DNA from 4 places in the Ruegeria sp. YTSA075 genome. Region 3 is predicted to be linked to each of the others. Evidence: riboswitches for the same ligand, from Rfam matches in the RefSeq annotation. Region 3 holds a riboswitch; each other region holds the start of a gene.
The links. Region 3 has a riboswitch for cobalamin ahead of AC2FGE_RS11765 (DUF1636 family protein). Riboswitches for the same ligand answer to the same signal wherever they lie in the genome.
Positions count from the first base shown of each region.

Region 1: linked by a shared signal. The riboswitch ahead of AC2FGE_RS15830 (energy-coupling factor ABC transporter permease) and the one ahead of AC2FGE_RS11765 (DUF1636 family protein) in region 3 are both predicted to bind cobalamin.
Region 2: linked by a shared signal. The riboswitch ahead of AC2FGE_RS03895 (hypothetical protein) and the one ahead of AC2FGE_RS11765 (DUF1636 family protein) in region 3 are both predicted to bind cobalamin.
Region 4: linked by a shared signal. The riboswitch ahead of AC2FGE_RS04345 (aromatic ring-hydroxylating oxygenase subunit alpha) and the one ahead of AC2FGE_RS11765 (DUF1636 family protein) in region 3 are both predicted to bind cobalamin.

Region 1 is NZ_JBXWNG010000009.1:103,805-111,430, reverse strand. Features, by position in the region: gene ilvD (dihydroxy-acid dehydratase) at 1-327, opposite strand, end outside; gene AC2FGE_RS15840 (helix-turn-helix domain-containing protein) at 434-994, shown strand; gene AC2FGE_RS15835 (CBU_0592 family membrane protein) at 994-1,263, shown strand; gene AC2FGE_RS15830 (energy-coupling factor ABC transporter permease) at 1,279-1,956, opposite strand; cobalamin riboswitch at 2,012-2,225, opposite strand; gene sseA (3-mercaptopyruvate sulfurtransferase) at 2,367-3,221, shown strand; gene AC2FGE_RS15820 (amino acid aminotransferase) at 3,221-4,405, shown strand; gene AC2FGE_RS15815 (ammonium transporter) at 4,524-5,834, opposite strand; gene AC2FGE_RS15810 (P-II family nitrogen regulator) at 5,868-6,206, opposite strand; gene AC2FGE_RS15805 (transglycosylase domain-containing protein) at 6,466-7,626, shown strand, end outside.
Region 2 is NZ_JBXWNG010000002.1:155,902-163,527, reverse strand. Features, by position in the region: gene AC2FGE_RS03905 (tyrosinase family protein) at 157-1,575, opposite strand; gene speB (agmatinase) at 1,687-2,649, opposite strand; cobalamin riboswitch at 2,833-3,038, shown strand; gene AC2FGE_RS03895 (hypothetical protein) at 3,207-3,476, shown strand; gene AC2FGE_RS03890 (HD domain-containing protein) at 3,667-4,287, shown strand; partial or broken gene AC2FGE_RS03885 (IS5/IS1182 family transposase) at 4,704-4,871, shown strand; gene AC2FGE_RS03880 (PP2C family protein-serine/threonine phosphatase) at 4,869-5,696, opposite strand; gene AC2FGE_RS03875 (serine/threonine protein kinase) at 5,764-7,599, opposite strand.
Region 3 is NZ_JBXWNG010000005.1:154,998-162,623, reverse strand. Features, by position in the region: gene cobN (cobaltochelatase subunit CobN) at 1-2,236, opposite strand, end outside; gene cobW (cobalamin biosynthesis protein CobW) at 2,242-3,297, opposite strand; gene AC2FGE_RS11765 (DUF1636 family protein) at 3,301-3,675, opposite strand; cobalamin riboswitch at 3,759-3,964, opposite strand; tRNA gene AC2FGE_RS11760 (tRNA-Tyr) at 4,202-4,285, opposite strand; gene rlmB (23S rRNA (guanosine(2251)-2'-O)-methyltransferase RlmB) at 4,402-5,175, shown strand; gene AC2FGE_RS11750 (hypothetical protein) at 5,156-5,470, shown strand; gene AC2FGE_RS11745 (YHS domain-containing (seleno)protein) at 5,576-6,028, shown strand; gene AC2FGE_RS11740 (CoA-binding protein) at 6,227-6,697, shown strand; gene AC2FGE_RS11735 (hypothetical protein) at 6,700-7,266, opposite strand; gene AC2FGE_RS11730 (phosphoribosyl-ATP diphosphatase) at 7,332-7,626, opposite strand, start outside.
Region 4 is NZ_JBXWNG010000002.1:246,328-253,953, reverse strand. Features, by position in the region: gene AC2FGE_RS04355 (multicopper oxidase domain-containing protein) at 1-239, shown strand, start outside; gene AC2FGE_RS04350 (FAD-binding oxidoreductase) at 287-1,366, opposite strand; gene AC2FGE_RS04345 (aromatic ring-hydroxylating oxygenase subunit alpha) at 1,372-2,595, opposite strand; cobalamin riboswitch at 2,708-2,911, opposite strand; gene AC2FGE_RS04340 (aminotransferase) at 3,136-4,263, shown strand; gene AC2FGE_RS04335 (helix-turn-helix domain-containing protein) at 4,550-5,614, shown strand; gene AC2FGE_RS04330 (MipA/OmpV family protein) at 5,683-6,534, opposite strand; gene AC2FGE_RS04325 (hypothetical protein) at 6,824-7,396, shown strand; gene AC2FGE_RS04320 (hypothetical protein) at 7,434-7,626, opposite strand, start outside.

The DNA.
Region 1 (7,626 bases), on a different contig from region 3:
GTTGACCATGTATTCGACCGAATCCGCGATTACTTCGCGTGAGGGCAGGGAATACAGCATCCCGTCATGGCCCATGGCGATGCCGTCATCCACCGCGATGGTGTTGAATTCCTTGGCAACACCGCCAGCCTTTTCAACCTCACGCGCGACCATCTGGCCCAGGTCCTTCAGGTGGACGTGACCCGGTACGAACTGGGTGAACGAGTTGACGATGGCAATGATCGGCTTGCCGAAATCATCGTCCTGCATACCGGTGGCGCGCCACAGGCCACGGGCTCCGGCCATGTTACGGCCATGGGTGGAGGTTCTGGATCGGTACATTGGCATGATGCTGTTTCCCTTTTGCCCCGGTTGCGATATGCGGGGAATGTGCGTTATAGCGCACGTACCATATGTGCGCTATAACGCACAAGAAGATTCGAAAGACAATGGCATGGCTCCGGACGACATAACACTAAAGCTAAGGGATGTGAGGGCCGCTTCGGGGTTGAGCCTGTCGAAAGTCGCTGAGATGACAGGCGTCAGCAAAGCGATGCTAGGTCAGATCGAACGGGGCGAATCAAGCCCGACGATCGCCACGCTGTGGAAGATTGCCAAAGGGTTTCAACTGCCGCTCAGCGCGTTGATCGACACCGTGAATGGTGATCCTTCGGTTTTTAAGACCGTCACCTTTCCCGGCAGTATCGAGGTTAAGATTGTCTTTCCCTTTGATCCAGCATTGGGGGCAGAGACGTTTCACGTCCAGCTCGCCCCCAACCAAAGCCATGAGTCCCCCGCCCATGCCGCTGGTGTGACCGAGGAGGTCTTTGTGCTCAGCGGCACGCTGGACATTCTGAAAGGTGAGGCTTGGGTGCCCTTGCAATCGGGTCAGGGGCTGCGATTTGCAGCGGATCTCCCGCATGGCTATCGAGCGGGCGCTGAAGGGGCGGCGTTTTTGAACATGCATCACTATGCGCAACAGCCAGATGTTCCAGATAACGGCAAGGTTCATTGATGAGCGAGTTTTTCAACAGCCTGACAATTGTGGATGCCATCGGCTCTTTCGGGGCCCTGATCGTGGTTGCTGCCTATTTCGCCACGCAGATGCGATACATGAATTCCGAAGATCTGGCCTTTCCCGTCGTAAATCTGCTGGGGTCCGTTTTGATTGTCTATTCGCTGCTTCAGAACTTCAATCTGGCGTCGATGCTGATTGAAGGCTTCTGGATTGTCATTAGCGTGATCGGTATCATTCAGCATTTCAGGTTGCGCCGCGCAGGGTAGCGCGGCGCAACAGGGTTATGCAGCGTTGTGAAGGCGTGGTGTAAACAGGCCAATCCGGCCAAAATCCCGCATGGATTTTGCCGCGGCCAAAACGGCCAGATCAGCCAGCGGTTCAACCAGGATAACCAGCATGTACGCAGCGCCAAAGCTGACGACGGCGGTGAGGTTTTCTGCACCAAATCCTTGGCCATAGAAGGCCCAGAACGCCACCCAGATGACGACACCGCCCTGATAGGCCGTCGACAGCGCAAGCGCCTGAGAATACTTCAGATCAATGTAGGCCGTATTCGGTGCGATGATGCGATTGGCCAAGGCCTGCAGCGCAAAAAGCGGCACCAGCAGTGTTGTCATGTTCATCCCGAACTGAGGCAGGTCGAAAGGCGCCAGGAAAAATCCCTGAATGAACAGGCCCGCAATCAAGCCGATGGCGGCAGGGGCTGCACCGAACAACAAAAACAGGGTCGATCCCAGAATGAAGTGTACTTCTGACACTCCGACCGGGAAGTGTGGCAATACTTCAAAGAAGGTAAAAACCAGCCCCGTGGTCAGGGCTGAGCGAATGGCGAGGCTGGCAAGGCCGCTGCTTTTCAGACTGTCCCATGCCAGTTTAGCGGTATAGAGCCCCGCGCCGGTTGCGGTCGCGTAGCTCAGGACAAGTTTGGCGCCATTTACGACGCCCGGTTCGATATGCATAGTTTGGTCTCCTTCCCGTCACACCCGACGGCAGAAAGGTTTCAAAATTGGGCTTTCACCCGGTTTGCACATGGCAGGTCTCCTGACTTGCGGATTGGCTTCGATCCCGGCCTTCCCAACCGATTGCTTCGGTCAGTGGCCATGATGGGGTGAAACTCCGCCTACAGTTGCGGGGGCAGCTCCGGAATTGACAGGTATTGTCGCACCGGATTCCCTTTTCATTCCTCGGGGGAAATTCCCCTTCGGAAACCATGTCAGGCAGGTGTCTGGCACCGGGTGCCACCTGTCAAGCAGGCAAACGCGTATGTTTGGAAAAAATTGCCAGTTCCCAGGAGTGCAGGCCTTGGCATGGCTTGCACGTTTGGCCGCTCGGATATAGGGAAACTCAGACTCGCTTAGGGGAGGCTTTGATGCAAGACGATCCGAAAACCCTGGTTTCCACCGACTGGCTTGCCGCCCATATCAAGGACCCCGATCTGCGGGTGCTGGATGGGTCGTGGTACCTGCCGCAGCATGGGCGCGATGCCAAAGCCGAATATGATGCAGGTCATATCTCGGGCGCGCGGTTCTTTGATATCGACGATATTGCCGATCATCGCTCGGACCTGCCGCATATGATGCCTCCGGTCGAGAAGTTCATGTCACGCCTGCGCTCGATGGGCGTGGGGGATGGACATCAGGTGGTTGTCTATGATGGCTCTGGCCTGTCCTCAGCTGCGCGCGTCTGGTGGATGTTCCGCCTGATGGGGCAGGACAACATTGCCGTGCTGGATGGCGGTCTGCCAAAATGGCAGGCCGAAGGGCGCGAGATCGAGGATTTGCCCCCAGTAATCCGGGATCGTCATATGACCGTGCGGGTTCAGAACCATCTGGTGCGCGACGTGACACAAGTGTCTGCCGCCGCCAAGCTGGCTGATCATGAGATCATCGATGCCCGTTCCGCCGCCCGCTTTGCCGGAACGGAACAAGAGCCGCGCGAAGGTTTGCGCTCGGGCCATATCCCCGGCTCACGCAATGTGCCCTTCGGAACGCTGTTGAACAAGAACGGGACGATGAAATCACCCGAAGAGTGCCGCGCTGTGTTCGAAGCCGCAGGCGTTGATTTGTCCAAGCCTGCAATCACCTCATGCGGATCGGGTGTGACGGCGGCAATCCTTAGCCTTGCGCTTGAGCGCATGGGTAAAAAAGACCACGCGCTTTATGACGGCTCCTGGGCTGAATGGGGTGCCTTCCCAACCCTGCCCGTCGCAACTGGAGAGACCTGATGTTCGAAAACCTTAAGCCGCAGCCAGCCGACAAGATCCTGGCGCTGATGCAGATGTACCGCGAAGACCCGCGCGATCAAAAGATCGATCTGGGTGTTGGCGTCTACAAGAATGCCGAAGGTGTTACCCCGGTAATGCGTGCGGTCAAAGCTGCCGAAAAGCGCATTCTGGAGGAGCAGGAGAGCAAAGCCTATACCGGTCTGGCCGGTGATCCGGCTTATTCCGATGCGATGATCGGCTTGATCCTTGGCGATGCGGTGCCGCGCGCCAATATTGCGGCCGTTGCGACTCCGGGTGGTACAGGTGCCTGCCGTCAGGCGTTCGAGATGATCCGTATGGCCAACCCTGAGGCGCGCGTATTTGTATCGAACCCGACATGGCCCAACCACCTGTCGATCCTGAATTATCTGGGCATCGAGACGGTCGCTTATCGCTATTTCGATGGCGAAACCCGTGGCGTCGATTTCGACGGTATGATCGAGGACCTAAAAACCGCCAAGGCGGGCGACGTGGTTCTGCTGCACGGTTGCTGCCACAATCCGACCGGCGCGAACCTGAACATGGTGCAATGGCAAGAGGTCGTGAACCTAATCAATGCGCAAGGCTTGGTTGCGATGATCGACATCGCCTATCAGGGCTTTGGCGACGGTCTTGAGGAAGACGCGCAGGCAGCCCGTCTGGTGGCCTCGTCTGTCAAAGAGTGCCTGATCGCGGCGTCTTGTTCGAAGAACTTCGGCGTCTATCGTGAGCGGACCGGCCTACTGATGGCGATCAGCGATGATGCGGCGCAGACGTCATTGAACCAGTCGACGCTTGCCTTCCTGAACCGCCAGAACTATTCGTTCCCGCCGGATCATGGCGCACGGGTCGTGACCACCATCCTGAACGACGACGCCTTGCGCGCCGACTGGGCCGCTGAGCTGGAGGAGGTTCGCCTCTCCATGCTGGGTCTGCGTCAGCAGCTGGCGGATGAGCTTCAGCGTCTGACCGGGTCGGATCGGTTCAGTTTTGTCGCCCAACATCGCGGTATGTTCTCGCGTCTGGGTGCTGCACCTGAACTGGTCGAGAAACTGCGTGCGGACCACGGGATCTACATGGTCGGCGACAGCCGCCTGAACATAGCCGGTCTGAATGCGACTACAGTGCCTATTCTGGCGAAGGCGATTGTAGACGTTGGAGTCTAAGCGGCACTTCATAGCGAAACAAAAGCCGCTCAGATCAGTGCGGCTTTTTTGTTTTCAGAGTCGAGCAAAAGAAAAGGCCGGGCAAGAACGCCCGGCCTTCGAGAGGTTATCTCAGGTCTTAGCCTTTGGAGAACTCCGGATAAGCTTCCATACCCAGTTCTGCCATATCAAGACCATTGATCTCGTCCTCTTCGCTGACACGGATGCCCATCACCGCTTTGAGGATGGACCACACGATCAGAGCGCCGACGAAGGTGAACACACCGTATGCGACGATGCCGGTCAGCTGGGTAATCAGGCTGGCTTCGCCGTAGAAGATTACGGCGATGGTGCCCCAGATGCCTGCGAACAGGTGAACAGGAATGGCACCAACAACGTCGTCGATCTTGAACTTGTCCAGCATCGGGACCGCGAAGACCACGATGATACCACCTACTGCACCGATCCATAGCGATCCGAACAGGGACGGGGCCAGAGGCTCGGCAGTAATCGAAACCAGACCAGCCAGCGCGCCGTTCAACACCATGGTCAGGTCAGGCTTCTTGTACATAACCTGGGTCAGGATCAGGGCAGCAACAGCACCGGAGGCTGCGGCCATGTTGGTGTTGGCAAAGATGCGCGACACGTCGGTTACGTCACCCACGGTGCCCATGGCCAGCTGTGAGCCGCCGTTGAAGCCGAACCAACCCAGCCACAGGATGAATGTACCCAAGGTGGCCAGCGCCAAGTTCGAACCGGGCATCGGGTGAACCTTGCCGTCTTTGTACTTGCCGATACGCGGGCCAAGGATCAGACAACCAGCCAGAGCCGCCCAACCACCGACCGAGTGCACGACGGTCGAACCAGCGAAATCCGAGAAGCCCGCTTCGGACAACCAGCCGCCGCCCCACTGCCAGGAGCCAGAAATTGGGTACATGATACCGGTCAGCACGACCACGAAGATCAGGAACGGCCACAGTTTGATCCGTTCCGCCACGGCACCCGATACGATGGACGCGGTTGCAGCCACAAAGACCAGTTGGAAGAAGAAGTCCGAACCGATTGAGGCATAGTCCAAAGCAGCCTCGGCAGGGTCAACACCTACCGGGTCCAGCACGGTCGGACCGCCAATGGCAAAGAAGCCATTGAAGTCACCCGGATACATCGTGTTGAAGCCAACCAGCCAGTACATGATCGCGGCGATGGAAAACAGCGCCACGTTTTTTGTCATCTGCATGGCGACGTTCTTGGAACGCACCAAACCGCCTTCCAGCATGGCAAAGCCTGCCGCCATGAAGAAGACCAGGAAACCCGCCATCAAGAACAGCAGGGTGGTAAAGATATACTGGGTGTGCAGCGCGGCTTCGCCGGTAGCGGCCTCTTGCGCCAGACCCATCTGCGGCAGCACGACAAGCGCGGCAGCAGGGATGAGAGATTTCATCAGGTTCATTGTCAGTCCTCGAATTTATATGAGTGTCGGCGCTCAGAGCGCCTCTTCGTTTGTTTCCCCGGTCCGTACACGCATGGCCTGCTCGACATCGAGGACGAAAATCTTGCCGTCACCGATCTTGCCGGTTTTGGCAGTGTTGGTGATGGTCTCAACGATTTGGTCGGCCATCGTGGCTGGCACCACGATTTCCAATTTGATCTTGGGTACGAAGTTCACGGCGTATTCTGCGCCGCGATAGATTTCTGTGTGACCGGATTGTGAGCCGAAGCCCTTGATTTCGGTCACCATCATGCCGCGCACGCCAGCCTGGGTCAGTGCCTCGCGCACCTCCTCGAGCTTGAACGGCTTGATTGTCGCAATGATGAGTTTCACGTCAGTCCCCTCTGCTTCTCCGGTCACACCGGCTTGTTTGCACCTGCAGAAAAAGAGCCTGAGGAGGGGCGTTTAGGAACGATTCCCCGTCGTTAAATGGTTCGAAAATGACGCAAAGTTGCACAATTTTTGCACAAAACTTGCCGAACGACTAAAAATTAGGCGAATATGAGAGGGGAAATTCCGGAAAATCGGACCTCTACATAGCTATGTCGTCGGGGTATGGTGTGCCAAAAGAATAACCGGGCAGAGTTTGAGCATGACTGAGTCCAAGCGCCGCAAGCCAAGATTGGTCGCGGATAAACGATACCCGTCGAAGGGGCGCAAGCCTTCGACGACCAAGCGGGCTGCGAAACCGGCGGGCAAGAAATCCACCGCCCGAAAGACGACCACGCGCAAGACGGCTCGAAAGAAGACGCGCAAGCGTTCGGGTGGCAATGGCGGGGGGTTTTTCCGCCGTCTGTTCCGTTGGATCTGGCGACTGATCTGGGGTGTCACATGGCGCGTGGGTGCCGTTATCGCGATGCTGGTCGCTTTGGCCGTTGGCGTTGTCTATACCTCGTTGCCCGATGCGGACGCCCTGCTGGATGGGCGCGCGCGCGGATCGGTGACCTTGCTGGATCGGGATGGCAAGGTTTTTGCCTGGCGCGGAGACCAGTTTGGCGGGGTGATCACAGCAGATACGGTTTCACCCCATCTAAAAAACGCTGTGATTGCGACCGAGGACAAGCGGTTCTATCGCCATTTCGGCGTCAGCCCGCGTGGGGTTGCCAGTGCGGTGCGTATCAACCTGAGCGAAGGGCGCGGGCCACTGTCGGGCCATGGAGGCTCGACCATCACCCAACAGACAGCCAAGCTGCTGTGTCTGGGTGTGCCTTATGATCCGACTGAGTGGGAGTCCGAGGCCGCATATGAAGCGGATTGCCGCCAGGGTTCGCTCTGGCGCAAGGGCAAAGAGGCGATCTATGCGCTGGCGATGGAGGTCAAATACTCCAAAGACGAAATCCTGACGATCTATCTGAACCGTGCGTTTCTAGGGGCTGGTGCACGTGGGTTCGAAGCTGCCAGCCAGCGGTACTTCGGCAAATCAGCAGCCGAGGTTTCTCCTGCCGAAGCGGCTATGTTGGCCGGTCTTCTGGTCGCACCCACGCGCTATGCCCCCACCAACAGCCTGCAACGATCACAAGATCGCGCCCGGCTTGTGGTCGGTCTAATGGAGGATCAGGGCTATCTTTCAGGCGCACAGGCCAGCGAAGCGCGTGCGCGCCCGGCAGAACTGTCTGCCGCTGCCGCTGCGCGGGCGGGCGGCTACTTCGCCGATTGGGTGATGGCCAGCGGGCCGGAGTTTTTCACCCGCAACACCACCGAAGATGTGGTGATCCGCACCACGCTGGATCAGCGCATCCAGAAATCTGCCGAA
Region 2 (7,626 bases), on a different contig from region 3:
AGTGCCGCCTATCTGCCGCTCATTATTGTTTGCATCGATATGCCAGGCCTGCAGGAAACCACCCGCCTCCGGGACACGGCGCAGCCAGATCCTTAGAACCCTGTCTTTGACAGCTTTATCCGTAAGTCTAACGTCCAAGGATCCGACCCCAGCAGTTTAGGTTTTGGCATAGGTTCTTAGCGAACATTGATCATAGACCAGCGTCTCGGGCGCGACGGACTCACCTTTGTCATCCAGCGTCACAAGGTAAATCTTCAGGTTTTTTACCGTCTTCTTTCGACCAATAAAGCGCCGCAAACCGCGTGTGATGTCCAGCCGATACCGCGTGTGTTCATATCTAAGCGGATGCTTGTATCTTTGATCATAGTCATCACGGACGGCTAAGGCAGGGTTACAGTGACCCGGCGCGCCCGGACAGGTGCCATGGCCAAAAAACACAAGGCGCCCCGCATAGCTTTTGTCTTTGTACCCAGTTGAGGCATCGCAATTGGCGTTGTCGACATAGGCACGCAGCTCAAAGCTTTCGGTCGGCGGTCGCATGCGATGGAATTCAAGTTCGGCCCTGACAAATCCGGCTTTCACTGTGCCCAGCCGAACCTCGGTGACATGACTTGCTGCCGCTGACAATGTGGCCACGGGTGCGTTGTCCGAGGTTCCCAAAGCACCAATCGCGGCTTCAACGGAATCCTCGGAATAGATGTATCTGAGCGAGGTTTCCGCGTCGATCAAATCGCGGCCCACCCGACCGTCATATACGACTGTGTCGAGAACATGCTGTGGAACATTGGCCCCGGGCCATAGCGCCTGCCAATCTGCCCAAACCTTGTCGCACATCGCATGGTGCAGCCAGAATACCGGGTCATATGAGGCAGACACTGTGCTACCCATATCTCCAATCGAGCGGGGCAAGGGCGACGATGTATCCGTGCCCCCCGTCAGGACGTGGATACCGCCATGAGCCGCGAAGTTGAAATCGGCTTGGAAGGCTTCAAAGTTTGGGTTGGTCAAATAGCGCTCAACCTCATCCTCCAGCAACGGGATATTGCTACGCAGGCGCGTCGTGTATCTGCGTGTAAAGACCTCATCGCCGGTCAGACCCAGGGCAATGCTGCGATAGAGACTGCGCGCGCGGGCCAGCGGGTTGGGAACTTCGTCCCCGGCACTGTTTGTGTAGGTCGCATCGTCCACTACTTTCGGCAGCCCGTTCGTGGCGTGCGTCGCGGTAGCAAACTGCGTCCAATCCCAATAAGGAAGCGTCAATTCAAGCTCACTATCCCCGCGCTTCCATTGAAGCGCGCTGTTCAGCGATTTTTCGAATGAATAGACATAGGATCGGTGCCAGGTCAGAAACGTGCGGTCATCATCGTGACAAAGGTCCTGATCATAACCGTGGCCGCGCGCCAGTGCGAAATATCCGCGTCGATCGCCCATCGCGATGTCCGATATTTCGTACATTGCAGCATAGGCATCACGCAGGTCCTGAATATCTTCGTCACGTAATCTGATCAGGTCAAAACGGATCAGCGGCAATCCGGCTTGTTTTCTAAGAAAATTCAGTTTGGCAATCGTAGTCATCTAAAAATCCCCCTTAAGGAGTGCTTCAATGCGCCCAGTATAGCACAAAACCACCGCCAATGGCGGCGGCACGCTCAAACGCTCTGCACGCATAGATGACGATTGGCGGATCTAACGCTGCTCTTTCTCATGAAGCACCCGCCCGATGATGTTCATCAGCAGCTGCGCCGCAAGGATTTGGGTAGAGCTGGTGGCGTCATAATCCGGGGCAACCTCAACCAGATCGAGACCAACAATGTGGCCCCGTTTGGCCAGACCTGCCATTAGCTCCAGCACTTCGTAGTAGATGAACCCGCCATGGCTTGGTGTACCTGTACCTGGAGCGATTGATGGGTCAAAGGCATCAATGTCGATGGTCACATAATACCGCGCACCTTCAGGAATGCGGGCCAGCATCCCATCGACCCCCATCTTGCGGAATTGCCGCACCGACTGGATGTCTGATCCCATGGAGCGGGCATCCACATAGCCATCCTTGGCCGTGGACGACACATTGCGAATTCCGATTTGGCTGAGGCCTCTGACATAGGGTTTTTCAGCGGCACGGCGCATCGGGTTTCCGTGGCCATAGCGCACCCCATGGCGTTCATCGACAAAATCCAGATGCGCATCGATTTGCACCACATGGATTGGTTCCTGATCATCAAAGGCATTGATGCAGGGGATGTTGATTGAATGATCGCCGCCCAAGACCACCGGTAGCGCTCCCGCCTCCAGAATTTTACGTACCCCAAACTCAATGTTTGCGTGGCTTTTTATCGTATCGGTATGCACGATATCCGCGTCACCGATATCGACAATGGTCACTTTGGCCGGGTCCAGATAGGTGACATCATCTTCGTGATCATAGGCCCCTGCGTGGCCGAATGAGAACAGCGTCGACGCCTCACGGATCGCACGCGGCCCCATCCGCGCCCCGGACCGCCATTGACAGCCGAAATCAAACGGAGCGCCAAGAACCGCGACGTCCGCGTCAATCGCGTCCCAATCCTCGATATACGGATATTTGCCAAAGGTGCAGATACCAACGAAGGGCAGGTTCAATCGGCCAGAGTCGTAGCCATGGTTCGACATAGGGGAACTCTCTCTGTTCAGCTTACCAACACGTCCTGACATTAAGGCACCCGAAGACCACGGCCTGTAAAGGCCTCTTGACGGGTTGAGCATGCGATAACTGGCGGTTTGTCAGGCTGTTGCGAACGGCGTTCAACTGACGTCAGGCTGTGCCTGAACCTTATAGACACAGGTAGTTTCCTATGAGACAGTGAAGGCGATGGTGTCCGGCTCGGTTCGAGTCGGCTGAAAAGGGAACACGGTGCGGGTTGATCCCCAACTCCGTGACTGCCCCCGCAACTGTAAGCGGCGAGCGACCCCGTTGAAAACCACTGGGCCCTTGGGTTCGGGAAGGATCGGGAAAGCGTTGACCCGCAAGTCAGGAGACCTGCCATCTCCGGTGTGTGATGCCATGCGCCGCAGTCAACTTGAACCTGGGCGGGGTGCCTTGGGAACGGCAGAGACGACCGATGGGCCAAGAATCCCCGGCAGATCACCGTGACCAGCCACACACGTCCCTTTGCGCGGAGGGCGCGATGTTATTGGAACGGACGATTGTTCAACTTGATACAGGACCTATGCCAGCGGATGAAGCGCGGCAGATGGGGCAGCTTGGCTATATGCAATGGATCGCGGGTGTTCCGGGCAATGCCAACTATGCAAAGGCCGCGCGGCATGCTTATGAAACGGCGGCGCCTTTTATGGACCATTCACCCGCGGTGGCCGCGTTTTGCGACCTGCTTTTGACATCACTGAAGCAACCGTTCAAACCCTTGCCACTTGCCATGCCAAAACGTGAAAGACGCGGCGGCGCACAGGCCCGCCGATCCTTTCGCATGCCGCTGTGAACTGGACTAGGCTGCGGGATCATCGCGCAGCTTTGTGCTCTTAAACGAAGTCGAACACCTACCTCCGGCGACTATTAATTTCACCGGCACAACAGGTTTGATTTGCTGAGTCTGGTATTTGCGTGGATAGTCTAGAACTATGGGCTGGCTTGCGCCCGCTGACCCACACGTTAACGTCAAAGGACATGCTATGGATCAGGTGAAATTCACGCAGATGAAAGACGGGGACAAAGAGGACTATGCCTTCCTCGACACCCTGGAGCGTGAGTACTGCCAAGGAACGGCAGATCGTTTGCTTGAGGCCCTGGAGCGGCTGGACAAAAGCCTGTCGGGCTATCAGGTCACGCGTCTTGGCCATTCGGTTCAATCGGCCACCCGGGCCTGGTATGACGGGGCAGACATAGACTGGATAGTCGGCGCCTTGCTGCATGATATCGGCGACATCTACGCGCCGCATAATCACGATGAATATGCGGCCTCGATCCTTAAACCCTTCTTGCGCGAACAGGTCACTTGGTGCGTGCGCACCCATGGGGATTTTCAGCTTGTTTACTTCGGGCAGCATGTAGGCGCGAACCCCGATAAACGCGAGGCCCATCGCGACAGCATCTATTTCGATGACTGTGCCGAGTTCTGCGAGCGCTGGGATCAATCCAGCTTTGATCCCGCCTATCCCAGCAAACCACTGTCTTTCTTTGCGGATATGGTGCGCGAGGTCTTTGATCGCACACCCTATGATCCGGCCGTTGTTCAACCCGGTGTCCGGGTTCCACTGACCGATACCAGCCTTGCAGAAAGTCGACAGGCGTAAGGAGTAGTCTGCCGAGTTTTGGTCACAACCTCGCATTGGCTGGGCATACCGAGAAAATCCAGACGGCCTTGGACTTTGGCTGGCTAGACCCTGCAGACCAATAAGCTCAGCATGTTTCTCATTGGCTGATGCGCAGATTGTCTCTGAACCAAAACGTATTCCCTCACGCCTGACTTCTCACATGCGGTGCATTTCTTAAACGCAGGCAAGTTTGTAAAAAAGTGTTGACCTCTGATTTTATCGGTTCGATGCCAGTCATTAACACCCTGTAAATCAATGAAATTTTGAATTTACGCATCGGCGGCAATTTCTAATAGCCGCGCTTATCAGTTTCACAAAAGCAGATCGCGTAACGACGATCAGACAGCCGTCGACTGTGGCCAAAGTTAAGCCCCTGCATCCCGGACGGGAAATAGCGCAAGACTACCGTCCGTTACGACGAGCGCCGGTACAAAAGGCGCGACAGGATTGAGATCATGTTCGGCAGGCTCAAAGACTGGCGGCGTGCGGCGACAAGACACGACAGGTGTCCCAAGGTCTTCCTCTTAGCAATCGCACTCGCAGTAACTGTCATTTACTGGTTATGTGTCCTGATCATGAGCACAAACCTTCACCACGGAAAAAGCTGTGTTGTCCTGATCGGGATCATCCATGCTGATCACTGCTTTGATCAGTTCATCCGCGATGACATCACTGCCCATTTCACTGTTGGCAGCAATAACCTCCAGAATGCCCTGATCACTCAGAAACTGAAGACCATCGGACGCTGCAATGAGAATATCACCCGGCCAGAGTTCGAGCGGCTCCGCGGGGCAATCTATTTTGGCGATGTCAGAACCATGGATGACAGATGTAAGCATGTTTCTGTCAGGATGTGTGCGGGCGGTTTCAGCATCTAGCATACCCAGCTTCACCATCATATCGATTTGAGGCGCCATTGAATGATCTTCGTTCAACCGCCTAAGCTCACCAGAGCGCCAAAGATAGAGCGGTGAATCCCCCACCGACAGCCAGAACGCCCGGTCCTGTATGCAAATCAGGGCAAGAAGGGTCGCACCCATTCCCTTGATATCCAGGTCATTGTGAATAGCATCGTAGACTTGTGCATTCGCCCTGCTGGCACTGTCGCGCAAGAATGCGGTGACTTCGGAGTTCTTTGAATTCTCATTCAGATTGGTGGCCAGCCAGCCTTTCATCACCTCACGAACGATCAGGTTTGACGCAATATCTCCGGCCGTATGCCCCCCCATACCATCCGCCAAAACCACAAACCCAACACCTGACCCTGGGGATTGTTCGGAAAATATGGCGTCCTCCTGATATTCGCGGGCACCTTGGTTGATCACCGTTGAGATATCGAAGCTTCTAGGCGCTACAGCCTGGTTAAGTCTCGAATTGTCAGTTTGCATCAGAAATTTCTCGGGATGTGACACATGGACTTCCTTCAGCGAAAGGTCTTCAAAGGTCGCCAGAGCCTTAGCGCGACAGCGGCAGATCAACTGATTGCAACTCGCCATTGCGCGCGATGGTCAACAACGCCAGCTCGGCACCTGAGCGGCTCAGTTCTTCAAACAAGCGGGTTATGCCATTCTCGCCCTCAACAGCAACGTGCGAAGTGGTTTCTGACAACACAATATCGCCTACGCGAACCGACGGCGTAGATGCAGGCGCACGCAACACTTTGCTGACCCACTTTCCATTGCCATTGGTAACCGTAATGAACTGAACTCCGTTTGTAAGCTCGACCATCTGGCCGGTATGAAGAGGTAGGCTCTTTTCGGCAACGGGACTGTCCGGGTCGGTTCTGACCCTCATCTCAACCGAAATCTCGCCACTGTCTGGGTCGGCAGCGCGCGACTGGATGGCCTGAATAATCGACGCGTCATCTACAACCAGATGGCCATTTACCGAATAGATAACAGTACCGGATTTCAGCCAATTGGTTGCCTCTTGATCCAGATCGGACCGCACCAGCGAAACCATCGAGAATCTGCCCTGCGGTTGCGATGTTGTAACGGTGGTAAATGGCAGGTCCACGGCAGGACCCGTCCATGCAATCCAGTTCGCATCGGCCTCAGTTGATAACGGGCTTGCCGGCTCTGCCACAGCCTCTGCGACAATCGGCTGGGGTTCGGGTTGCGCAGGTTCCGCCGCGCTGGTTTGCGGTTCTTCTTTAGCCTCTGGTTGCGTGGTAACCTGCTGGGTAGTGGCAACCTCAGCCACATCCAGATTCGTCTCGCCTTTTTGACTGAGGTAATACCAGGCACCACCGACCAACCCGGCCACAAACAATGCTATCATCAGCGCCGCGCTGGATCGACCACGCGGCGGTTGGCTGTTGACTGCGACCGTATCATTGAAATCGACGGCTTCGACCGGTTCGGGTTTTGCCTCAATAGGCATCCTTTCTTCGATCGCGTCTTGCCATTCCTGCACAGATTGGAACCTGTCAGCAGGCGGGATGCTCAGGGCGCGGTCAAGCGCCCGCAGGAAAGTGACAGGATATCCTTCAACCATGCCTTCAAGCGGCTCGTAACTGTCTTTGCCATTCTGAGCCAAAGCCGCCAGCCGGGTCTGACTATCCTGTGGGGCAGACCCCTTGATGACGTGATAGAATGTAGCTGCCAACGCATAAAGATCGCTAGATTGATCCTGTTCAGCCCCTTGCAGATAAAACTCCTGCGGAGAATACCCTTCCTTGACAACTCTCAACATCGACATTGCACGGTCGGATTTGGCAGCACTCTCGCGCGCAGCGCCAAAGTCAATGATCACCGGCTCGCCGTCCTTGTTGATCAGAATGTTGTCGGGCGAGATATCCCTATGCAACATACCTTCGCTATGAATGAAACCGATGGCTTCCAGAGTGGTGCGCAGCAGCTGTTCGACCTCATTTGGTGGCATCGTCTCACGATCTTCAATCGTATCCAGAAGATCTTTGCCCTCGATGAAGTCGATCGCCATATAGGCGGTTTCGTTGTCTCTGAACACCTGATGCACACCCGCGATGTTGGGATGCACCAGTTTCGACTGATTACGCGCTTCTTTTTCGAAGGATCGAACCAGAGCTTCGTATGAAGATGTATGCGACTGCGACCGCGGGCGAACCGCGGTGTTGCTGCGGCGGCAGATCGCTTCGGGGAAGCATTCCTTGATCACGATTGTCCGCTCAAGGCTGTCCTTGGCAAGGTACGTAATGCCGAAGCCGCCGCTGTTGAGGAAACGGATGATGGTGTACTGGCCGGAGAGCAATTTGGTGCCTGGGGCAAGTTCATCCGGGAACTGGTCGTTTGAGTGGGCTGATTGTACCATATGAAACACTTACCTTGCTGTCGTCGA
Region 3 (7,626 bases):
AGGCCGCGCGGGTCGGCACCGAGCGCGGGTCAGTGGTGAAGAGGTTCCGCCCTGTCGGCAGAACGTCGGAACGTCCGCGATAAGGGGAACCGGACGGCCCGGCCTCGATCCGTTTGCCAGCCAGCGCATCCAGCAAGGCGTTGCGTTCTGCGCGGGCCGAGGGCGCGGGATCGAAGTTGCCCGTTACCTTGGGCGCGCGGCCATAGATATGCAGCCCGTCGCCGAACTGGCTTTCCTTGATGTCGCAGACGAACCGGTCGATACGGGTGATCGCTTCTGCCGTACAGGTGGCTTGATCGAGACCAAGGTCGCTTTCAAGTCCGATGGCCTGCGCTTCGTCGCGGATATCTTCTTGCAACCGGTCTCGGCGCTTGGGGTCCAGCCCGTCGGCGTTTGAGAACTCATCAAGCAGCGATTCCAGCCGGACCATCCGATCCGGTGTGCCACTCTCTTTCATTGGGGGCGGGATATGGCCCAGCGTGACAGCCCCGATCCGGCGTTTGGCCTGTGCAGCCTCGCCCGGGTCGTTGACGATGAAGGGGTAGATTACGGGCAGATCACGGATCAGCGCCTCGGGCCAGCACTCGCCAGACAGGGCGACCGACTTGCCGGGCAGCCATTCCAGCGTGCCATGGGCCCCGATATGGATCAGGGCATCCGCGCCTAGCCCTTTGCGCAGCCACAAATAAAACGCGACGTAGCTGTGGCGCGGGGTGCGCGACAGGTTGTGATAATCGTCATCGCGCAGCTCGGGCGTGCCGCGTTCAGGTTGCAGCGCGACCAACACCTTGCCCCGCCGCAAGGCGGTGAAATTGAAGGCGCCATCGGTAAAGGTCGGGTCGTCCTCTGGCTTGCCCCAGACCGTTTGAAGGTCGGTTTGTAGGTTCTCGGGCAGTTCGGCCAATGCTGCCAGGTAGTCCTGCAGTGGCCATGACATCCGAGCGTTCAGCAGCGTTGCTGCAATCGGCTCGGCAGGGGCGGTATCATATCCTTCGTCTTGCAGGTCTGACAACATTGCCTCGGCTGAAGCCAGCGCATCCAAACCCACTGCATGCGCCATCTGCCAATCCTTGCCAGGGTAGGTAGACAGCACCAGCGCAGGCGTCTGATCGGTTTTGGGTGTGCCATGCAGGTTCAGCCAACCTGAGACGCGGTCGATAATCGCTTCGATCCGCTCAGGTTCAGCTCGGTGGGCAAAGCGCGAGTATTCAAGATGCGGATCGCGCCTGCCCGGTTCCTTGAACGAGGCAATGCCCGCGGAAATCCTCCCATCCACCTCGGGCAGCACCACATGCATGGCGAGGTCGGCAGGCGATAGGCCACGTTCCGCCTCGGCCCAGGCTTTGCGGCGTGAGGTGGCCAGCGCCACTTGAAACACCGGGACATTCGCAACGTCGAGCGGCGAGCTGCCCGATGCACCTTTGCCCGAGAAAGATGTCGCGTTGATGATAGCGGACGGGGCCAAGGCAACCACTTGTTCACGCAGCCAGTCGGCGGCAGCCGGAGCCTTGAGCGAAGGGGCGAACAGGCCCACCGCCTCAAAGCCTCGCGCGCGGATGCTGCGGATCAGGGCCGCGACAGGGGCGGTGTCGGCTGAGGTCAGATAGGCGCGATAGAACGTCACGAGGATGCGTTTGGCATCGCCTTCGAACGCGGTATCCACCGGGATTACGCCACGATCCGGGCACCATGCACCGCATTCGGGAATTGTCTTTGCACCCATCACCGGCCCGGCATAAAGCCCCGCCGCCAATGCCATCTGTGCCAGCGCAGCCTGCGCCGCGACCTCACCGCCTGTATCGCAAAGATGCGCCAAGCGGCGCAGGGTTGAGACGGGCAGGGTGGAATAGTCATCCAACCGTGTGTCTTCGCGCCCGTCTGCGGGCAAAACGGCCACTGCGATTCCCTTGGTCTGTGCCAACGCCAGAACCTGCTGCACCCCATAGGACCAATAGGGTACCCCGCCGATCAGGCGGATCAGGATGCCCTTTGCACCTTCAAGCGTCTGTTCGACATAGGTATCGACAGACAGCGGATGCTTTAGCGCAGTCAGGTTTGCCAGCCGCAGGGTCGGCATCCGACCCTCGGGCCCACCACCGCGATGCCAGCCTGCCGCGAAAGCGCCAAGGTCGCTATCGGAAAACGACAACACCACCAGATCGGCCTGGCTTTGGCCCAGATCGAATGGGGTCTCGGATTCCTCTAACCCGTGGCTTTCGCGGAAGACAACGTGCATGTGGCTTACTCGGCAGCCTCGGTCACGCCCACAAGAACATCGCGGATCGCGGCCTCTTTGATGTCATCATGCTCGGCAATAACCACCATGCGCGAGCGGCGGTCTTCGCCGGGTTCCCACGGACGGTCATATTGATGGCGAACACGCGCGCCGACGGCTTGCACCAGCAGGCGCATGGGTTTGCCCAGAACAGCGGCATAGCCTTTGACGCGCAGGATGTTCAACTCTGTCGCCAGACGTTCGATCTTGGTGACCAGATCAAGTGGATCAGACTGTTCGGGCAACTCGACAATGATGCTTTCGAAATCGTCATGTTCGTGGTCATGATGGCCGTCGTGATGCGAGGGTCGCGCATCCATGTCATCCTCGGCAGCGGCCTCCAGGCCCAGCACAACGCGCACATCCACGACACCTTCGGCGACTTCGACCACAGGCAGCGGGCGCGGCGCTTCGGCGGCGATGATTGCTTTGGCCTTTGCCACGCCTTCGGGACCGGCCAGATCCGGTTTGGTCAGCAGGATTATATCGGCGCAGGATATCTGATCCTCGAATACTTCTGACAGCGGGGTTTCATGGTCAATCGAGTCATCCGCCAAGCGCTGGGCATCCACGGCCTCGACATTCGGCGCAAAGCGACCAGCGGCGACAGCCTCGGCATCCGCTAGAGCGATTACGCCATCCACCGTGATTTTAGACCGGATATCTGGCCAATCAAACGCTTTCAGCAGTGGTTTGGGCAGGGCCAGACCGCTGGTTTCGATCAGAATATGTTCAGGGCGCGGCTCTAGCGCCATCAGCGCCTCGATGGTCGGGATAAAATCGTCAGCCACGGTGCAGCAGATGCAGCCGTTCGCCAGCTCCATGATGTTCTCTGCCGGGCAATCCGGGATGGCGCAGGATTTCAGGATATCGCCATCGACACCGACATCACCGAATTCATTGACCACAACGGCCAGGCGTTTGCCCTGCGGGTTCTGCATCAGATGCTTGACCAGCGTGGTTTTGCCCGAGCCCAGAAAGCCGGTGATGACAGTGACGGGAAGTTTTTCGAGAGTAGACATGGGTCAAGCTCCAATCGGGGGAATACGGGCCGCACAGTTTTTGCGGAAATGTTCAGGACGTTCGCGCCATTTGACCAAACCATCGTCAGTGGCCAAATACTTGGTCACACCTTCAATGATCGTTTCGACATGGTCGGTTTCGTTGAGGTTTTCGTAGACAAAAGTCCAACGCGCGGGTCCCCCACGCAGCACGATGGAACAGCCCTGATCGCAATTTGACAGGCATTCCACAGGCTTTAGGTCGATCCCGTCTGGCACGCCGGCCTGTTCCAGCGCCTTGTGCAGCAAGGCACCAGGGCGCTGGGTGTCGTCTTCGATCGCCAGGCCACGGCGGCATGTCGTGCAGACCAGCAGTTCAACTGGTGCGGCTTTATTCATCTCTCTCATCCCCCTTAGTCAAATCTGGGGGACGGGGTTTCATGTGGGCCGATCCAAGCCCCACACCGGAACACCCCGTCCGGTTTCATCTTCGGGCGCTGGCAGGTCTCCCGGCTTGCGGATGTCAGGGTGTATACCCTGTCGGATGTCCCGCCTTCCCAGCCTTTGGCCAGTGGCTTTGGGCACCCTCTCCGGTCACGGTCGCGGGGGCGGCTGCGTTTGGCGGTAAACCCGTTGACGCATTCCCTTTTCATCCTCTTACGAGGACACCAACGGATCGGACATGCGGCACTGATACGGTGCTTGTCAAGCGTGTCGCCGACAACCGCAACGCCGGGTGCAGAAAAACGACCTGTGGCGGTCGTTGGGCGGCATGTCAGGGCTTAGCCTGCGGCTTTCGAAAGGTTTGACAGCGATCACTTCACTGAACCAAATGTTTGACGAATAACTAGACTGCCATTCATAACAGCAGACACGGGCCATTGGCGGGTGCGTTTTGCTCTGGTATCTGGAAGCTTTGTGAGAGTGGTGGGCGACCCTGGAATCGAACCAGGCGTGCGTCTCCGCGAGGGAGTTACAGTCCCCTGCCACACCTTGCGGCCTGTCGCCCACTGTCAGGCGTTGCACCTGACGTGGAGGCGTGATTACTAGCGCACCAAAGGAGCGTCAACAGGAAAATACGGCTTTGACGCAGGAAAGCGAATTCACGGCCCGGAGGCCCTCAGAATGAAAAAACCCAAGTGGGTTGTCGAAAAGGAACAGGCGCGAAAAGCGGCGGCCGCCGAGACGGTTTGGCTGTTTGGTTTGCACGCCGTGCGCGACGCCTTGATGAACCCCAAACGCCAAAAACTGCGCCTGATTGTAACGCGAAATGCGCAGGACAAACTGGTTGAAGCCATTGAATTTGCGGGGATTGAGGCCGAGATGGTTGACCCGCGCAAATTCAATGCCCCAATTGACGCGGGTTCTGTGCATCAGGGCGCGGCACTTGAAGTTAAGCCCCTGGAGTGGGGCGGTTTGGCCGAGAACTGCATCGGACGGGAACACCCCCGCGTGATCCTGCTGGACCGTGTAACGGACCCGCATAACGTAGGTGCGATTCTGCGGTCAGCCGAAGTGCTGGGTGCAAGCGCGGTGATCGGAACCCGGCATCATTCTGCCCCTGAAACCGGGGCACTGGCAAAAACCGCCAGCGGCGCATTGGAACGCCAGCCTTATCTGAGGGTGCGCAATCTGGCCGATGCCATAACCGAGCTTCAGTCGATGGGGTTTCTGGTGCTCGGTCTGGATGGCGAAGCGGATGAAACTATTGAAATTGCCCTTGGGGATCAAAGGGATCGACCTGTGGCACTGGTATTGGGTGCTGAAGGGCCAGGATTGCGGCAAAAAACCAAGGAAACCGTCGACCAATTGGTGAAAATTGACGCATCGGGGGGATTTGGATCACTGAACGTCTCAAATGCTGCTGCAATCGCCCTATATGCCTCTCGGCACCATTAGCGAGGAGAGTACTATTTCCGGACCGTCCAAAATCGCCACCTGCTGCTACTGCGGTACACGGGCTGCCCTGGTTCTGACAGGACAGAACCGGCATGAGCTGAGTTGTTCCAACTGCGGCGCACCGCTGCACGATCTTAAGAAACTGCCGAAGCACAAGGTTCAGAAATCAAGGCCTGACCAGGTCGCGATAAGTCATGCGGCGTCTCCGAAATCGCGAAAAAAGAAGAAGAAAAAGAGCACGCTTTATCGTGTTCTGGATGAGGCCTGGGATGTCATAGAAGACATCTTTGACTAAGGGCTGCTCCGCACTCGCAAGGATGTTCACATCCACGTCAACTGGGGTTTCACAGCCGCCCAAAAGTTGCATCTTAGTCGCTCGATTCTTTGTCACGGGACCCAGATGCAAAACCGCCGTTTCCTATTCGGTATACTGACAGCCATCGCCCTTGCGCCCGTCGCTTGGGCGCAGGACAAGCCTGTCTATTATGCGACCGAAGGGGCCGCGATGGCGGGGTATGATCCGGTGTCCTATTTCGACAGTGCTGCACCGGTTCGGGGTGAGCCGAGCATTGCTGTCATGTGGAAAGGGGCCCAGTGGCATTTTGCGTCACAGGAAAATCGCGAGCGGTTTGAAAGTAACCCGCGCGCCTTTGCACCTCAGTTCGGGGGCTATTGTTCCTATGCGATGGCAAATGGGGTTCTAAAAAGCACTGACCCCATGGCATGGCAGGTCGTGGATGGGCGTTTGTATCTCACTCATTCCCCAGCAGTTGAACGGATGTGGGAACAGGACAGAGCGGCGAATATTCATCTGGCCGAGGAAAATTGGCCCGTCATTCTGTACGAAGACTAGCCGATTGTCCGTATTTTGTGAAAAGTCATCACAAAAATGAGCGCATGGTCTTTTTTTTTACCAGATCATGCCTAAATGTCACAGTGACCGCGGAACGGAACTGCCGCGGGTCATTTCACTGTCCCTCGTTCCAACAACTGGCGCCCAAGGCTTCTTGGGCGCTTTTTTCTTTTTTGCGGCTATGATTAGGATGCAACCATGGCAAACTACTCTGACGCGCATCTGAAAACCATCCTGCAACGCACCAAAACCATCGCGGTAGTTGGGGTGTCGATGAACCCGGTGCGGCCCAGCTATTATGTGGCGCGGTATCTTTCCTTGAAGGGATATACCGTGATCCCCGTCAACCCGGGCCATGCTGGCAAGGACTTGTTCGGTCAAACGGTGCGTAGCGCCCTGTCCGAGATTTCTGAACCTGTCGATATGGTTGATATCTTCCGACGTTCCGAGGCTGTTCCGCTCATCGTCGACGAAGCGCTGGAGGTATTCCCCAAGCTTCGGACCATCTGGATGCAGATCGGGGTAGAGCATCCTCAGGCCGCTGAAACGGCGCAGGCCCGTGGTGTGGATGTGGTGATGAATCGATGCCCGAAGATCGAATATCAGCGCCTGTTTGGCGAGTTGCGCATGGGTGGGTTCAGCACCGGTATCATCTCATCCAAGCTGTAAGCCTAGTTTGCAACATAGGGTTTCAGCCGTGCCACCTGCGCCTGACGCCGTTTTTCCAGAACAACATCGCGCGGAACCCAGTCATATCGGCTGTCGTCTGACAGCGGTGACCAGAACAAAACCCCGCCATAGCGCCACGGGTCCAGCACAACACCTTCGTACATCGAGCCTCCGGCGCGGCTGATGATCGCCGTGCTGTGGTCGATGCGGAAAGGGTTGTCGGCATTGGCGATGGCGCGGTGCAACGCAAGCGTTTCGAAGTTTTCCTGTTTCAATCGGCGCTCGATGTCTTCGGCCCAATGCCAGCACAGCCCGCGTGGGCGTAGCCCCTGATTGACCTTTGTATTGTGGATCAGCGGGGGGTCGGTGATCTGATATTCCTGTACCAGTTGCGCGGTGTAGGAATAGGCGATCCGGGCAGCGCGGTTGGCCTCTTCCGGGTCAATGTCGGGGCCTAATGCCAGGATTTCGGTCGCAAGGCGCTGAACCTCATCGCCGGTCTGCGGGGGAGGGGTGGCACAAGCCGCCAAATTCACAAGGGCCAGAACAAAGGCCAAAGCTCTGATCATTCCGAGTTCCCCTATTGAGCCTTCCGAAGGATCATAAGCCGGGGGTGCGCAGATCGGAACCCTGCTTAGCGCGCGGCCTTCTCAGCAATGCCGCTGGTGCCCTGTCGCCGTTCGAGTTCAGCGAGCACATCATCCAGCGCAACATCGCGCGCTGCCAGCATCACCAACAGGTGGTACAGCACATCGGCCGCTTCGGAGGTTAGCCGAACCTTGTCGCCTTTGACGGCTTCGATGATCGCCTCAACGGCTTCTTCCCCGAATTTCTCGGCGCATTTTTCTGGGCCCTTGGCCAGCAACTTGGCGGTCCAGCTGGAGTCTGGGTCAGTCCCTTTGCGGGCTTCGATGGTTGCAGCAAGATCG
Region 4 (7,626 bases), on a different contig from region 3:
ATGATCAACTGCACCCCTTTCACATCCACGGCTGTTCCTTCCGCATTCTCTCGCAAAACGGAGGCCCCGCGCCCACCTATGCGCAAGGCTGGAAAGATATGGTCCATATCGAAGATGGCTGGTCCGAAGTTCTGGTGCGGTTCGACCATGATGCGCCTTCTGACGCGCCCTATATGTATCACTGCCACATCCTAGAACATGAAGATTGCGGCATGATGGGGCAGTTCACCGTTTCATAGTAGGATCAAACAAACCGCCCTGGGCGCATTCCGGGGCGGTTTTGAGACTAAACCTCCACCTCAACCTTACCGATCGGGTTGGAACAGCAGGCAAGAATATAACCGGCTTCGATATCGTCTTCGGATATTCCGCCATTGTGGACCATATGCACCTCACCTGCGGTTTTTCTGACCTTGCAAGTCCCGCAAACGCCGAACGTACAGCCAGAGGGGATGTTCAACCCAACCGACCGTGCAGCGGCCAGAACCGTGTCGGTTTCGGCAACTTTGGTGGTGACACCCGAGCTTGCGAACAGGATCTCAGCCTTACTGTCATCATCAGGGACCACATCGTCCAGTTCTGGCTGATCGGCCTCGGATTCAATCGGCGCGCCAAAGCTTTCCTGATGGTAGTTGTCCATGTCATAACCCAGCCCGACCAGTGCCTCGCGAACCGCCTGCATAAAAGGTTCCGGGCCGCAGCAATAGACCTCACGCTCGAGATAGTCAGGCGCCATCAGGCCCAGCATCAACTGGTTGAACTGCCCCTGATACCCCGTCCACGGACGATAACGATCTGCTTCTTCAACGACAAATTTCAAATCCAGTCCCGGGGTCCGGCTGGCCATGTGTTCCAGCCGCTGACGAAAGATGATCTCGGACGGTCGCTTGGCGCAATTGATAAAGACAATATCCAGATCACGCCCCTCATCCCACATGCAGGTGGTCATCGACATCATCGGCGTGATGCCGGACCCGGCAGAGATGAACAGGTATTTGCCTGCCGTGCTTTGAACATTCGAAAACAGCCCGGCAGGCCCGATGGCTTTGATCCGCATGCCGGGTTGTAGGTTGTCCAACATCCAGCGCGTGCCGATGCTGTCTGGCTGGGCCTTGGCGGTGATCGTGATCGACCGTGGCCGCGAGGGAGAAGAAGAGATCGTGTAGGTGCGATGCACAACCCCACCCGGTTGTCCTGGAGCCGGGATTTCCAAAGTCAGGAACTGTCCGGGGTGGTACGCAAACATCGACCCAGACGGGGCGCGAAAAGTGAAACTGGCCGTATTTACCATCTCGGGGACGACTGACACACATTCCAGTGTTTCGGCATCCTGCCAGATACTCACAACAGTGTTGAGATCTTTCATCACCGCTACTCCGCCGCCACTGTTTCGGGGGCCAAGCGACCAACCAGCGTGTTGCAATACCAATCCACGAATTGCAGCACACCAGATTCCTGCGTCGGCGAATACGGGCCAGGCACATAGGCCGGGCTGTTGATACCCAGTTGATTATCCTCGACCACCTGACGGTCTTCGTCATTGGTGGCAATCCAGACCTCGGTCAGACGTTTCAGATCGTAATCGATCCCTTCGACGGCATCCTTGTGAACCAGCCATTTGGTTGTGACCTCGGTCTCAGTCGGGCTGATTGGTGTGACCCGGAACACGATGGAATGATCAGCCAGAAAGTGGTTCCAGGTGGTTGGATAGTGGAATTTCAACAATGCACCTGCATCCGCAAAGGGCGATCGGCCCAGCCAGCGCCGCACAGCGGATTTCCCATCCATTGTATAGCTTTGCGCCCCTTCCTTCAGAGGCATCCGAGCCATACGGAATTGCCCGCCTTCATGCAGGTGGAATTGCGAGGGCATCCCGGCGGCTTCGCATCTGTCAAAATGGGCTTGCATGTGTAGCGGCGTCTCACCCCCTTCGATTCCAGTGACTGCAGGATCATCAGGGAAGGTGCGGCACAGCGCGGGATGGTTGCCACCGCAGTGGTAACACTCGCGGTTATTCTCCCAAACCAGCTTCCAGTTGCCGTTCTCAATGATTGAACTTTCAAAAGCCACTTTGGCGTTGCCCAAATCATGCGGCTCAAGATAGGGGCGTGCGGTATTGGCGAACATGTCGAAATCTGGGGGGTTATCAGCCAGACAGATGTAAACCAACCCGGCAAGCTCACGGCAATGCACTGTCATCAGACCGTGCTGTTTGGGATCGAAATCCGACCCCATATCACGCGCCCACAGCAATGAGCCATCAAGCTCATAGGTCCATTGGTGGTAGGGGCACACCAGTTTGGGTGCATTGCCTTTTGCAGCCTTGCAGATGATCGAACCACGATGGCGGCAGGTGTTGTGAAACGCCCTTACGTGGTTGTCTGCACCACGTACAATGATCACGCGATAGGCACCCACGGTATAGGTAACATAATCCCCTGCTTTCGCCAGTTCACAAGCCGGAATGGCAAACAGCCAGTCGCGATAGTGGATGGCTTCAAGATCGGCCTGAAAAACCTGAGGATCGGTGTAAAAGGCCTGCTCGAGCGCGTGGCCGGGGATGCGACGTGCCAACAGGCTTTGAATGCTGTTCATTTCTGGCTCTCCTGCCGCGCCCCGCGGCATTGCTTGGGCAGATGACAAGGAGGAACCGTCCGGAAGCGCGCGAGGAACACGTCCGAAACATGTGCCCCCACCGCCACCCGCGGTTTGACATATCTGCGAGGCTGGTTTCCGGACTTGAAAGGGGCTTGCGCCCGGCTACGACACCTTCCCGGGATCCTCGTCCCAGTGGTTGATTGTCGAACCTGACCTTCCTTACCGTTGCGGGGGCAGCGCCGGAATTTCACCGGCTTCCCAATTCTCCGCTGCCTGAGACTCAAACAGCGGCACCTCACATGCGCAGGATAAAGTCGTGCCGTTCATATGCTGAGAGACATGCGACATTTTCAGTTTCAAAACAGACATCTTGATGTTCGGGTCGAACCAGCGTTCGCGGAGTAAATTTCTACCATACATCTCAGGCACAAAACCTGCCTTCTTCCGCTTGGTTGGTTTGAGGTTATAAGGGATCTTCATGGCCTGTGCCGTCAGTGACGTGCCAAAGCCCCAAATGCTGAGAGTAGGAGAGCCCCAATGGAAATCAGACCCTTTGGCGTTGAGATGTGGATGAATGAGTTCGAAACAACCTGTGAGCTCAATTTGGCTGAGACCTGCGTTCAGTCCATCACGCTGGGCGAACTGTTCGACATGGCTGGCCAGCACAACAGCATTCTGAACGATCTGTCATCCATGAAGATGACCTATGGCGCAATTGAAGGGTCAGAGCGTCTGCGCGACGCGATCTGTGGCCTGTATGACAATCAGGGCCGCGACAATATCCTGACAACACATGGGACCATTGGCGCGAACTCTCTGGTGCATCAGACACTGGTGTCGCGTGGTGATCACGTGATCTCTGTAATCCCGACCTATCAACAACACTATTCCATCCCCGAAAGCATCGGTGCAGATATTGAACTGCTGCATCTGCGGCCCGAAAACGCCTTTTTGCCCGATCTGGATGAGTTGCGAGCGATGGTGCGACCCGATACGCGCCTGATTGCGATCAACAATCCAAACAACCCAACCGGCGCGCTGATGGATCGTACGATGTTGGAACAGATTGTAGAGATCGCGCGTGGTGTCGATGCCTGGCTGCTTTGTGACGAGGTCTATCGCGGAACGGATCAGACAGGCAACGGCTTCACCGCCGCGGTCGCGGACCTGTACGAAAAAGGGATCAGCACGGCGGGCATGTCCAAGGCCTATTCACTTGCTGGGTTGCGGGTTGGCTGGATCGCGGGACCCAAAGAGTTGATGCATGATGTGATGATCCACCGGGACTACAATACCATCTCGGTCGGCAAGATCGACGAAATGCTAGCCGCTATGGCGCTGGAACACCGCGACAAGATACTGGCGCGTGCGCACCGGATCACCCGCGAAAACCTGCGGATCGTTCAGGATTGGATCACGAACGAGCCGCTGCTCAGCTGGGTGCCGCCAAAATCCGGCACTACGGCCTTGCTGAAATACGATCTGCCAATGTCCTCGCGCGATCTATGCGTGACGCTTTTGCAAGAAGAAGGTGTGATGCTGACGCCGGGCAGTGCGATGGACATGGAGGGCTGGCTGCGGCTTGGCTACTCCAACCCGACAGAGGATCTTAAAGTCGGTCTGGCCCGGTTCTCGGAGTTTCTGGCGCGCCACGCCAAGTCATAGCTAACCAAAGGTCCGCGCACAAAAAATGCAGATTTGAAACCTGTTAACACCCCCTCAAACGTCCTGTCCGATCAAAAGAGACGACAAACCCCATGAAATTGTTAGATGTCAGATCACATGCTGTAGAGGGCATGAAGAGGCTGCAGCGCGAGACCACCCGTGGTCGATTTTCAGAGAGTAAATAATATTGGAATCCGCTACCCAATTCGTTGATACCGCCTTTATTGGGCTATGCTTGTTTTGTGCTAATCTGCTGTTTTTGCGAAAGCGCGATACCGGTGTGTTCATGCCACTGGCCGCTCTGTTTCTTATACAAGGCCTGTCCTCTCTTGGCGCTTTGATCGCCGACGCGTCGGGAAGTGAGGACGAGTTCAATCTTGTGATGCGCGTCAGCGTGCTTGTGGTTCTGTTCGATTTCGCAAGCCCCTTTTTGTTCTGGCTCTATGTCCGGGCCTTGACCAGCGAAGCGGATGAAGCGCCCAAGCCAAAGCTGCACTATCACCTGCCCCCGATCATCATTTCCGGGCTGCTCATGTCATCCCTGATGTTTCTGCCAACGGATCTGAGCGATGTGGACCTTCCAGAGGACGATCCACGGTTGTTGCGGTTTGTGTTGATCGCCTTGGCGGTTTTGGTCGCTGATGTACTGTTCCGGATCATAATGGCCGTCTACCTGATCCTGATCATCCGAATGTTGATGACCTATCGCAAACGGTTGCGCGAAGTCTTTGCAAGCACCGAGAACCGAGAGCTGACTTGGGTTTGGGTGATTACTTTCGCAGCCATGTCATTTTGGTTTCTGTCGGCGGCCGTCAGCATACTTACAGTGTCCGAGGCTGTTGGGTTCGAGGTACAAGATGAGTTGCTTGATTTCCTGGAAAGCCTTGCCCTGCTATTCCTGTTCTGGGTCATTGGAATATGGGGGCTGCGTCAACGCCCTGGTCTATCCCGAACACCAGTGACAGACCCACCTGACCCGGATGAGCCGTCAGGACGCAAATACAAGAAATCAGCCCTTGACGAAGAACGCGCTGCGCGGATCGCGAAGAAGATCGAAACGGCAATGAGCCAGGACCTGCTGTACCGCGAACCGAACCTTAGCCTGTGGGATCTGGCCAAACATATCGGGGTCACATCGCACTATGTTTCGCAAACGTTGAATGCCAACCTGAACAGCACATTCTTTGACTATATCAACCGATGGCGGATCAATGATGCAATCGAACAGTTGACTTCGACCAATGAGACCATTCTGAACATTGCGTATGATGTTGGCTTCAATTCGCGCTCGGCCTTTTACAAGGCGTTCAAACGCGAAACGGGGAAAACCCCATCTGATGTGCGCAAATAAGCTCTGAAGCAACTGAACCAGCACGATTGCCGTGCTGGCCCAGTCGACGAGGTGTCGCCTGTCAGGTCTTAGAACTGGTAGGCGACTGACACGACGGCTGCATAGTTTCCTTTGGATTTCACAATCGGGCTGTCCGCCGCGTCGCCCAACAGGCGCGAATAGGCCAACAAGCCGGTGACACCCCAGCTTCTGCCAATCTGCTTGCTGACGCCAAGTTCGACATTCAGCGCATTCACACCAGATTCCGCTGTGTATTGACGCAGACCTGAACGGGCGGATTGGGCTGAGGTCACACCAAAGAAACTTTGGTTGTAGTCATCATCCGCCCAATCGACAGAAACCCCGCCGATCAGAACGACACCGTTTTGGCTGGTTTCGTCGCTGTAAGGTCGACCTGTCGGGGCCAGCGCGCCTCGGATCACACCAAACGGCACCTGCGTCTGCAGACCCAGTGACACAACGGTACCTTCCGAGCCGCCCAGAAACTTCCTGACATCCGCCGTCGCGGTCAGGCTTTGACCCAGATCGAACTGCGTTCCCAAGGACAACACGGCGCTATTATCGATATCGCCCAATCCTTTCAAATCGTCGCTATCGTCTTCGTCCCGTCCGCCGCCATAGCCGACAGCCGCAGACACACGAAATCCGTTCTGATCGTAAAGGAAGGCGCCCAGCCCCTGATCCGAGATTACAAACCTGTCGCGCCAGACACCTTCAAAGGTGACCAGCGGTGCCAGTTCATACTCATCCGACCCTTGATATTCGGGGACCAATCCGCCGCCTGCGCCGATGTAAAATGCCCAGTCTTTGTCCGAAGCCGGTAAGGTATTGGCAACCTGGGCGGATATTGGGGTGCTGCTCAGCACAACGCCAAATCCAATTGCGGCAAACCTTCCGCAACTACGAGAATTCAATGTCATGAATTTCCTCAATCTACTTACTGTTTTGATGACGATCAGCGACCGTCAGGTCGGCGACTGGCAAGGCGTTTCAACATGCGCCCCGTTTTCGGGCGCATCACCAAAACGCCCTGATCAGACGCAGCACCAAACTATCCATCATTCAAACAAATACGGTCCGATCCGGTCGAACGGGACATTCCGAGCTGTTCTCGCCGATGGGTCGAGACGCTTAAAACATGTTGTTCGGCTTAGTTTTTCACCACCACCGCGTGTTTGCGCAGAGGCCATGATTCAAAGGAGTAGAAACGTGCAACATAAGCACAGAAAACGCATTTTCATTCTAAGACGTTACAAATCCGGTCGTGTTCTGGATACGGACACCAAGAAAGCCCTGCTGCTGTTTCTTGCGATGCTTCTGGCTTTTGGCATTGCCTCGGCGCAACGGGCCTCGGCTGCGGATATCCGGCCCAAAGATGGTGTCTGGCAGGGCGCAACAACCGTTCGTCAGGTCAACGGCTGCACGCCTGAAATTCAGCAAGAAATCAAAAGCGGACCGCAGACCGAAATCCTGTATCATGACTCGATGACCTTTAAGGCCCCGTTTGACTTCAAACAGTTTAACCGCGTGCTGGATGCGGATGTGAGCTGGACCAAACAAGGCCCAAATCAGTGGCATGGCACTGTGGTTGAGACCGAGCGCACGATGTTTGGCGCAGTAACCAGCACCACCGAGTTAAAAACCCTTGTCGCCAGTGAAACACAGATCAAGCAAACTGCCGTCATGACTGTTTCATTTTCGCGGCGGCTGGCAGAGAAGCTTGGGGTTTCAGCACCTTGCGTCGTCGATATCGATATCACCCACCAGCATCTCGGCCCATGAAACAGAAAGTCCATCCGATCCCCGGCTCAAAGCGCCCTTAGCCAGCTTTTGCTGTCGATACACCCTTTGAGGCGAAGCGGTCCAGAAACGGAATGGTGAACATCCCTAAGAACACAAGGTTGCCGATCAGATTAAACGGTGCGCCCGCCAGCACAGACCCCAAGCTGTCGACGCAGAACCATGTCCAGATCGAAACAAGGATGACCCGTTTTGAGAATACAGGCGCGATG